DNA from 3 places in the Kitasatospora sp. NPDC092039 genome. Region 2 is predicted to be linked to each of the others. Evidence: riboswitches for the same ligand, from Rfam matches in the RefSeq annotation. Region 2 holds a riboswitch; each other region holds the start of a gene.
The links. Region 2 has a riboswitch for S-adenosylmethionine ahead of ACIQI7_RS27330 (IclR family transcriptional regulator). Riboswitches for the same ligand answer to the same signal wherever they lie in the genome.
Positions count from the first base shown of each region.

Region 1 (3,170 bases), on a different contig from region 2:
TCACAAAGGAGCCCGAACTGTGATCACCGCCATCGTCCTGATCAAGACCAGTGTCGACCGCATCCCGGAGATCGCCGAGTCCATCGCCGCCATCGACGGCGTGAGCGAGGTCTACTCGGTGACCGGGGGCTACAACCTGGTGGCGATGGTGCGGGTGCGCCGGCACGACGACCTGGCCGAGGTCATCCCGGGCCGGCTGAACAAGGTCCCGGGTGTGGCCCACACCGAGACCCAGATCGCCTTCCGCACCTACTCCCAGCACGACCTGGAGGCCGCCTTCGCCCTCGGCCTGGACGAGTAGCGCTCAGCCCTCGCGCTGCGTGTCCGCGACGCAGCGGCCGCCCTCGTTGCGGTAGTTCCAGGCCGCGCCGTCCGTGACCAGCTCCCGGACGGCGGTGAGGAAGCGGTCGACGTGCTCGTCCGGCGTCCCGGCACCGAAGCTCACCCGGATCGCGTTCAGGCTGCGCTCGCCCGGCAGCGAGGGATCGGGCGCCCCGCACTCGGACGGGGCTACGTCCTCGTCCCCGAGCAGCGTGCGCACCAGCGGGTGGGCGCAGAACAGGCCGTCGCGCACCCCGATGCCGTACTCGGCGGACAGCGCGGCCGAGAAGTGCGAGCTGTTCCAGCCCCGGACGACGAAGGACAGCACGCCGACCCGCGCCGAGCCCTCCCCGAACAGATTGAGCACCTTGACCTGAGGGATCGCGGCGAGGCCGGCGGTCAGGCGGGCGATCAGCTGCTGCTCGCGGGCCTCCAGCGCGTCGAACCCGGCCTCGGTCAGCGCCCGGCAGGCCGAGGCGATCGCGTAGGCGCCGATGACGTTCGGCGAGCCGGCCTCGTGCCGCGCGGGCCCGGTGTGCCACTGCACGGCCACCGAGCCGTCGGCCTCCCGGGCCACCGTCCTGGTCGCCCCGCCGCCGGCCAGGTACGGCTCGGCCTCGTCCAGCCAGTCCGCCCGGCCGGCCAGCACCCCGGCGCCGAACGGCGCGTAGATCTTGTGGCCGGAGAAGGCGACCCAGTCGACGTCCAGCTCGCGCACCGAGACCCGGTGGTGCGGCGCCAGCTGGGCGGCGTCCAGCACCACCCGGGCGCCGTGCCGGTGCGCCGTCTCCGTCAGCTCGGCGACCGGCCACAGCTCGCCGGTGACGTTGGAGGCGCCGGTGACGCAGAGCAGCTTGGGGCCCTCGGGCGCCCCGGCGAGCGCGGCGTCCAGCGCGGCCACGGCCTCGGCCCGCGAGCGCGGCGCCCGCAGGTAGCTGACGTCCAGTCCGGCGTGCGCCCAGGGCAGCAGCGAGGCGTGGTGCTCGGTCTCGAAGGCGAACACCCGGGTGCCGGCCGGGACGGCGGCGGCCAGCAGGTTGAGCGAGTCGGTGGTGGCCCGGGTGAAGACCACCTGGTCGCCCTCGCGCAGGTCGAGGAACTCGCCGACGGTGCGGCGGCTCTGTTCGAACAGGTCGGTGGACAGCTGGGAGAGGTACCCGGCCCCGCGGTGGACGCTGCCGTAGTACGGCGCGTACGCGGCGACGTCGTCCCACACCCGCTGGAGCGCCGGCGAGCTGGCCGCGTAGTCGAGCGCCGCGTAGCCGACCTTCTCACCGCCGGCGAGCGGGACCTGGACGTCGGCGCCGAGGACCGGGAGCGGGGAGAGGACTTCGGTGACGAGGGACATGGGGATGCACTCCTTCGGGGGTAAGGGACCCCGGGAGTGCCAGTCGTCGGGTGTCCGCGCTTGTCGCACGGACGATCTGCCGTGGCGACCCGGTCCTCACCCAGGGCACCCCGCCACGGACGGAGGGTTGCCGGACAGCAAGCTGGGGCTTGTCGCTGTCACTCATGACCTGGCGAAGACTCTAGGCCGCGTCCCAGCGGGCGGTCAAACGGGCATCCAGCATGCGGACAGCACCGGAGCCCGGGCCGGCGTACCCGGCCCGGGCTCCCCAACTGCCGTCTCAGATCCGGCTCGTGGCCTCCGACCAGCGCCGCAGCAGGTCCTGTGCGGCGCCCGAGTCGATCGCCTTCGCGGCCCGCTCCATGCCGGCCGCCAGCTGCTCGTCCAGCGGCGCGTCGCCGAGGTCCAGCGCGACCAGCGCGGCCGCCGTGTTCAGCAGGACGGCGTCCCGCACCGGCCCGTGCTCCCCCGCCAGCAGCCGCCGCGCGACCTCGGCGTTGTACGAGGCGTCCGCCCCGCGCAGCGCCTCGATGCCGACCAGCTCGATGCCGACGTCCCGCGGGTCGAAGACGGTCTCGGTGACCACCCCGTCGCGCACCAGCCACACCTGCGAGGTGGTGGTGATGGTCAGCTCGTCCAGCCCGTCGTCGCCGCGGAAGACCAGCGCCGTCGCGCCCCGCCGGGCCAGCACCCCGGCGATCAGCCCGGCCAGCCGGGTGTCGAAGCAGCCGATGGCGTGCGCGGTGACCTTGGCCGGGTTGGTCAGCGGACCGAGGATGTTGAAGGCGGTCGGCACCCCGAGGTCGCGCCGCGCGGTGGCGGCGTGCCGCATCGAGGGGTGGAACTTCGCCGCGAAGCAGAAGGTGAGTCCGACCTCCTCGGCCACCTCGGCGACCCTCCGGGAGGAGAGGTCCAGCGCCACGCCGAGCTTCTCCAGCACGTCCGAGGAGCCGCTGGTGGAGGAGGCCGACCGGTTGCCGTGCTTGACCACCTTGGCGCCGGCGGCCGCCGCGACGATCGCCGACATGGTGGAGATGTTGACGGTCTTCGCACGGTCCCCGCCGGTGCCGACGATGTCCACCGCCGGGCCGGGGATGTCCAGCGGCTCGGCGTGCTCGTACATCGCGTCGACCAGGCCGGCGATCTCCTCGACCGACTCGCCCTTGGCCCGCAGCGCGACCATGAACCCGGCCACCTGGACGGGGGACGCCTCGCCGCTCATGATCCGGTCCATCGCCCACGCGGTGGACGAGCGGTCGAGGTCCTCCCCCTGCAGCAGCGCCGACAGGATGTCCGGCCAGGTGCGGACCACCTGCGCGGGGTCGCTACCGCCGTTCGCAGGGTTCACGTTCACCATGGCTGACTCCAGCTGTTGTCGGTTCCCCGCTCCGGGGGGACGTCCGTACGGATGGAGCCAGCCTATCGAGCGAAGCGGTCGCTTCTAACCCCGTCTTTTCTAGTTGCCGGGCGGATTTCAGCGGACGGCCGGAGTCCGCTTCGC
Region 1 covers NZ_JBIVSD010000004.1:120,808-123,977, forward strand. Annotated here, with positions in the region: gene ACIQI7_RS10115 (rhomboid family intramembrane serine protease) at 1-23, shown strand, start outside; gene ACIQI7_RS10120 (Lrp/AsnC family transcriptional regulator) at 20-301, shown strand; gene ACIQI7_RS10125 (aminotransferase class V-fold PLP-dependent enzyme) at 305-1,669, opposite strand; SAM riboswitch class IV at 1,721-1,839, opposite strand; gene trpD (anthranilate phosphoribosyltransferase) at 1,950-3,026, opposite strand; gene ACIQI7_RS10135 (hypothetical protein) at 3,144-3,170, opposite strand, start outside.
Region 1: it holds a riboswitch for S-adenosylmethionine, as region 2 does, so the genes downstream of both, ACIQI7_RS10125 (aminotransferase class V-fold PLP-dependent enzyme) here and ACIQI7_RS27330 (IclR family transcriptional regulator) in region 2, are expected to answer to the same signal.

Region 2 (3,170 bases):
TCGCGCGGGCGTCGCTGCTGGACGGCCCGCTGCGGACCATCGTGGCCACCCTGGCGATCCTGCTGCCGGGCGGGCTGCTGGTCACCGGGCTGTCCGAGATCGCCGCGGGCGCGGCCAGCGCGGGCACCGCCCGGCTGGTGTCCGGCGCGGTCCAGCTGGCGCTGTTCCTCGCCGGGGTGGCCGCGGCCGCGACGGCGATCGGCATGCCGGCCACCGCGCTGGCCAACGTCCGGGTCGCCGAGCCCAGCTGGTGGGTGATCGCGCTGGGCCTGGCGATCGCGGTGGCCGGAGTGGTGGTCAACGTCCACACGCCGCCCTCGACCATCCCGTGGATCGTCGCCGTGATCGCGGTCAGCGCCACCGCCCAGGTGGCGGTGGGGTCGGCGCACGGCGCGGCGATCGGCGGCCTGGCCGGGGCGGTCGCCGCCGCGGTCGCGGCCACCCTGGTGCACTGGCTGCCGGGCGGGCCGCTCTGGCAGGTGCTCTACCTCCCGGCGTTCTGGATCGTGGTGCCGGGCTCCTTCGGCCTGTTGAACACCGCGCAGATCGAGGTCGGCAACGGCGCCCAGTCGGTCCTGGCGGCCGTCTCGGCGGTGTTCGGGGTGTCGATCGGCACGCTGATCGGCGCCGTGATCAGCCGGATCCCCCGTCCCCGCCGCGCCGTGCTGCTGTCCCGGGCCTGAGCCGTCCTGCCGGGACCGGGCCCGGAGCCGTCCCGCCGGGACCGGGCCCGGAGCCTCGACCCGGGAACCGGGCCCTGGGGCGCGCGGAGGTGCGCCCCAGGGCCCGGAGCTCTTCTCAGGGGTGGCGCAGGGCCTCGGTGAGGCGGTGGGCCGCCTCGACGACGGCCTGGGAGAGGGTGGCGCCGGGGTGACGGGTGAGGCGTTCGATCGGCCCGGACACCGAGACCGCGGCCACCACCCGGTTGGACTGACCGCGCACGGGCGCGGAGACCGAAGCCACCCCGAGCTCGCGCTCGCCCACGGACTGGGCCCAGCCGCGCCGCCGTACGCCGCTCAGGGCGGTGGCGGTGAAGCGGGCACCCTGCAGACCGCGGTGGAGGCGCTCGGGCTCCTCCCAGGCGAGCAGGATCTGGGCGGCGGAGCCGACCTTCATGGGCAGGGTGATGCCCACCGGCACGGTGTCGCGCAGGCCGGAGAGCCGCTCGGCGGCGGCCACGCAGATCCGCACCTCGCCCTGCCGGCGGTAGAGCTGGGCGCTCTCGCCGGTGACGTCCCGCAGGTGCGTGAGGACCGAGCCGGCCGCGGCCAGCAGCCGGTCCTCGCCGGCCGCCGCCGAGAGCTCGCCGAGCCGGGGGCCGAGCATGAACCGGCCCTGCACGTCCCGGCTGACCAGGCGGTGGCGTTCGAGTGCGACGGCCAACCGGTGGGCGGTGGGCCGCGCCATGCCGGTGGCGGCGACCAGGCCGCCCAGGGTGGCGGGGCCGGCCTCCAGGATGCCGAGGATCGAGGTGACCTTGTCGAGCACGCCGACGCCGCTCGTGTTCTCCATGGGTGGGGGTACTCCAGTCTCAGGGCCCGGGAGCAGCGGGTCGGCGCTGCTCACCGGCGGCTCCGGGTGGGGAGCCTGGGGGGTGGTCAGCGAGGACGGGCCGGGGAAGTCGGCCGATTGCCTGCGCCGGGCACGAGACGGGTACGCGAAAGGGCCGGGGCGGGAAGCGCCCGGGCGAAGGACAGCACAGAGAGCACCGTGTCTCCTCATCTTTCCCGCGCCACAGTGGCGACAGGCCGGAGTTGGCACTGACCCCGGACGGCACGGCGCGTACTTCGGACGCCGGGTCGAACGGGGAGTTGCCGGGGCTTCGTAGGGCCGGTCCCTCCACCCCTCTGGATGATTCGCCAGGAACGATACAAGACTCCCCGGGGCGCTCGGCAAGCCCCCCGCCCACACGTGCGGCCGCCTGCCGGGCGACGGGCGTCCGGCAGGCGGCGGATCGGGCGGGCGAGGGGGCGGGCCGATCGGGCGCAGGAGTGCGCTGCCGGTCAGGCCGGCCGGTCCACCCGTCCGACGCACAGCGCCCAGATGACCAGGGCGTCGACCGCGATCAGGACGATGGCCCAGACGGGGTAGTACGGCAGCCAGAGGAAGTTGGCGAGCATGCCCAGCCCGGCGACGACGACACCGACGACGCGGGCCCAGACGGCGCCGCTGAAGACCGCCACACCGGCCACCACCACGACGACGCCGAGGATGAGGTGGATCCATCCCCACCCCTCGGTGTTCATCGAGTACACGTAGCTGCGGGTGACGATCAGCAGACCGTCCTTGCGGACGGCCGCGGCCCCCTGGAAGACCGCCATCATGCCGGCCGTGATCAGCATGACCCCCGCGAAGACGGTCCACCCGCTCGCGTGGGGGTACCGCTCGGGGCCCCTGGCGACGGGGCCGGCTCCGGTAGCACTACTGGCCATGACATGGGCTCCTTCGGTGGCAGCCGCCTCGCGGACACGGGGAGACGGGGGGAGGGCAGCCGGGCGGCGGTGCTCCGGGAGCGCGGGGACGTGCACCCGCGACGGCGGAGCCCCGTATTCACGGTAAGACCGGACTCCCCATCCCGCCGCCGTGGGCCGCGCGCCCTGGTCCGCTTGACCTTGTCACGGTGACAAGCCCTTCACTGTGGCCGAGGAGGTGGTCCTGATGACCAGGGCGGAAGAGGACACGGACACGGTGCGGGCGCTCCGGGGGCTGGCGCACGACGACCCGTCGGTGCGGCTGCGGGCGGCGCTGGCCGTCGGCACGAGCCCGCGGCCGGGGCTCGTCGGCGGGCTCGTCGAGCGGTGCGCCGTCGAACCCGAGTTCCTCGTACGGGAGATGCTCACCTGGGCGCTCACCCGGTACGAGGCGGCGGTGACGGTCCCGCTGCTGCTCGGCGAGGTCCGCTCGGAGCGCGCGCAGGCCCGGAGCCAGGCCCTGCACACGCTGTCCAAGATCGGGGACCGCCGGGCCTGGCCGGCGGTCACCCCGGCGCTGCTGGCCGACGCCGACGAGGAGGTGGCCCGCAGCGCCTGGCGGGCCGCCGTCGTGCTGGTGCCCGAGGGTGGCGAACGCGAGCTGGCCGTAGTCTTGGCGACTCAGCTCGGACGCGGCGGACACGGGACACGGCTGAGCCTCAGCCGGGCGCTGACCGCGCTCGGGGAGGCGATGCTGCC
Region 2 covers NZ_JBIVSD010000015.1:190,525-193,694, reverse strand. Annotated here, with positions in the region: gene ACIQI7_RS27335 (threonine/serine exporter family protein) at 1-683, shown strand, start outside; gene ACIQI7_RS27330 (IclR family transcriptional regulator) at 799-1,512, opposite strand; SAM riboswitch class I at 1,716-1,858, opposite strand; gene ACIQI7_RS27325 (hypothetical protein) at 2,004-2,432, opposite strand; gene ACIQI7_RS27320 (HEAT repeat domain-containing protein) at 2,659-3,170, shown strand, end outside.

Region 3 (3,170 bases), on a different contig from region 2:
AGGACACCGGTCCCCGGTTGGATGCCACCAGGACGGAGGCGGTGCCGGTCGCGCTCGAACGGTTGGTCGTGAGATCGCCCATGGTTGGGATGTTGCCGGGGGCCCGGCGTGGCAAACCCGTCAGTGGCGGGTCGCGTATTCGGGGACGGTGTGCATCGGGGGGCGTTCCAGGGCGGTCACCGGGTGGGTGTGGGCGGTGAACGCGCGGGTCTCCGGGTGGCGGGTGAACTGGGTGAGGTGGGGGTGGACGAGGTCGGCGGAGGCCTTGAGGCGGTGGGTGCGGTCGAGGCGTTCCAGGGCGGTCCGGTAGATGGTGGCGGCCATCCGGCCGAGGGCCTGGCCGTCCTGGTGGCGGTGGTGCCGGACGCCGACGTCCACCTGGGCCAGGGCGTCCAGTCCGGCCAGATCCAGGGCGTCGACCAGCAGGCCGAGTTCGACGCCGTACCCGGTGGGGAAGGGCAGCCGTTCGAGCAGTGAGCGGCGGGCCGCGTACTCGCCGCCGAGGGGCTGGACGAACCCGGCGAGCTCCGGCCAGTGGAGGTTGAGCAGGGGGCGGGCGACGAGTTCGGTGACCCGGCCGCCGCCGGCGGGCAGCACCGCGCCCTCCGACTCCAGCGGACGGTCGTACATGGCCTTGACCAGCTGGATCGACTCGTCGGTCAGCAGCGGGCCGACGATGCCGGAGACGAAGGCCGGGTCGAACTCGCGCAGGTCGGCGTCGACGAAGCAGACGATGTCGCCGTGGGTGACCAGCAGCGAGCGCCAGAGCACCTCGCCCTTGCCGGGGACGGCGGGCAGGCGGGGGAGGATCAGGTCGCGGTGTTCCACCCGGGCGCCGGCCTCGGCGGCGACGGCGGCGGTGGCGTCGGTGGAGCCGGAGTCCACGACGACGAGTTCGTCGACGAGCGGGAGGCGCTCCATCAGCTCGCGGCGGACGGTGCGGACGATGTCGCCGACGGTGGCCTCCTCGTCCAGGGCGGGGAGGACCACGCTGACGGTGCGGCCGGTGCGTCGCTTGGCGTCGAGGAGGGTGCGGACCGGCCGGTCGGCCGCGCTCCAGGAGCGGCGGCGCAGCCAGGACGCCGCCTGCGGGAGGAGCTCGGGGGTCGGGTCGGCGGGCACTGGGGTCTCCTCGGCGGGTCGGGTGGGACGTGTCATCTCGCTTGGCGGACGGTCCCGTTCAGGATTGACGCCTTCGGATACAGTCTTCGTACAGCGGTCGGACCTTTGCACACCGGGGTCGCCGCTGAGTACCACCACAATTTCACAAGCTCATCCAGAGGGACTGAGGGAACGGCCCGTTGACGTCCCGGCAACCTTCTCGCGCGGCTGTCGACGACAGGCCCCGGCGGGACAGGTGCCAATTCCGGCCCGTGTCGCGACCGCGCCACGGGGAAGATGAGGAGAGAGGCCTCGCCGTCATGGCTATCGACACCGCCGCACCCGTTTCCGTCGACCTCGGCCCCGCCGCCGCGCTGTCCTGTCGCGAGTGCGGCACCCGCTTCCCGCTCGGCCCCAGCTTCGCGTGCCTGGAGTGCTTCGGCCCGCTGGAGATCGCCTACGAGTTCGGCAGCGAGGGCGCCGAGGAGCTGCGCAAGCGGATCGAGGCCGGTCCGGCCTCCATCTGGCGGTACGCGCCGCTGCTGCCGGTTCCGGCCGACGTGGCGTCCAAGCCCAACCTGAACCCGGGGTGGACCCCGCTGGTGAAGGCGGACAACCTGGGCCGGGAGCTCGGTTTCACCGCCCAGCTGCACGTCAAGGACGACTCCGGGAACCCGACCCACTCGTTCAAGGACCGGGTGGTCGCCTGCGCGATCGAGGCGGCCCGGGCGTTCGGGTACACCACGCTGTCCTGCTCCTCCACCGGCAACCTGGCCGGTGCGGTGGGGGCGGCGGCGGCCCGGGCCGGGTTCCGGTCCTGCGTGTTCATCCCGCACGACCTGGAGCAGGGCAAGGTCGTCATGGCCGGGGTGTACGGCGGCGAGCTGGTCGGCATCGAGGGCAACTACGACGACGTGAACCGCTTCTGCTCGGAGCTGATCGGCCACGCGGCCGGCGAGGGCTGGGGCTTCGTCAACGTGAACCTGCGGCCGTACTACGGCGAGGGCTCCAAGACGCTGGCGTACGAGATCTGCGAGCAGCTCGGCTGGCGGCTGCCGGAGCAGATCGTGGTCCCCATCGCTTCGGGCTCGCAGCTGACGAAGATCGACAAGGGGCTCCAGGAGCTGATCAGGCTCGGCCTGGTCGAGGACCGGCCGTACAAGGTCTTCGGCGCCCAGGCCGAGGGCTGCTCGCCGGTGTCGGCCGCGTTCAAGGCCGGCCGGGACGTGATCAAGCCGGTCAAGCCGGACACCATCGCCAAGTCGCTGGCGATCGGCAACCCGGCCGACGGCCCGTACGTGCTGGACATCGCCCGCCGCACCGGCGGCGCGGTCGAGGACGTCACGGACGCCGAGGTCGTGGCGGCGATCCGGCTGCTGGCGCGGACCGAGGGGATCTTCGCCGAGACCGCGGGCGGGGTGACCGTCGGCGTGCTGAAGAAGCTGGTCGAGACCGGGCAGCTGGACCCGGCCAAGGAGACCGTCGCGATCAACACCGGCGACGGCCTGAAGACCCTGGACGCCGTCTCCGACGCCGGGATGACCGCCGTCATCCGCCCGACGCTGGACTCGTTCCGCGCCGCCGGCCTCGCGTCCGTCTGAACCACCCGCCCCCCGCAAGGAGAGTCATGAGCGCCAACGTCCGCATCCCCACCATCCTGCGCACCTACACCGGCGGCGCCGCCGAGGTGACCGCCGAGGGCGCCACCCTGGCCGAGGTCATCGCCGACCTGGAGAAGAACCACGCCGGCATCTCGGCCCGCATCCTGGACGACACCGGCAAGCTGCGCCGCTTCGTGAACGTCTACGTGAACGACGACGACGTGCGCTTCGCCGAGGGCCTGGCGACCGAGATCAGGGACGGCGCCGGAATCTCGATCATCCCGGCGGTGGCCGGCGGCTGCTGAGCCGTTCGCGAGAACCCGCGGTCGCCCGCGCGTACGGAATTCCGCTCTCCGTATGCCCGGGCGACCGCTCGCATTCTTGCGGGAATATTTCCGGGTCGAGTCGGAGTAGAGTGTCGCTCGGCTGGGAACAAGGTTTCCCTTTCGGCCTCCGCAGTGCTCGGCC
Region 3 covers NZ_JBIVSD010000030.1:70,828-73,997, reverse strand. Annotated here, with positions in the region: gene ACIQI7_RS36525 (trehalose-6-phosphate synthase) at 1-82, opposite strand, end outside; gene ACIQI7_RS36520 (glucosyl-3-phosphoglycerate synthase) at 121-1,122, opposite strand; SAM riboswitch class I at 1,270-1,405, shown strand; gene thrC (threonine synthase) at 1,422-2,702, shown strand; gene ACIQI7_RS36510 (MoaD/ThiS family protein) at 2,729-3,007, shown strand.
Region 3: it holds a riboswitch for S-adenosylmethionine, as region 2 does, so the genes downstream of both, thrC (threonine synthase) here and ACIQI7_RS27330 (IclR family transcriptional regulator) in region 2, are expected to answer to the same signal.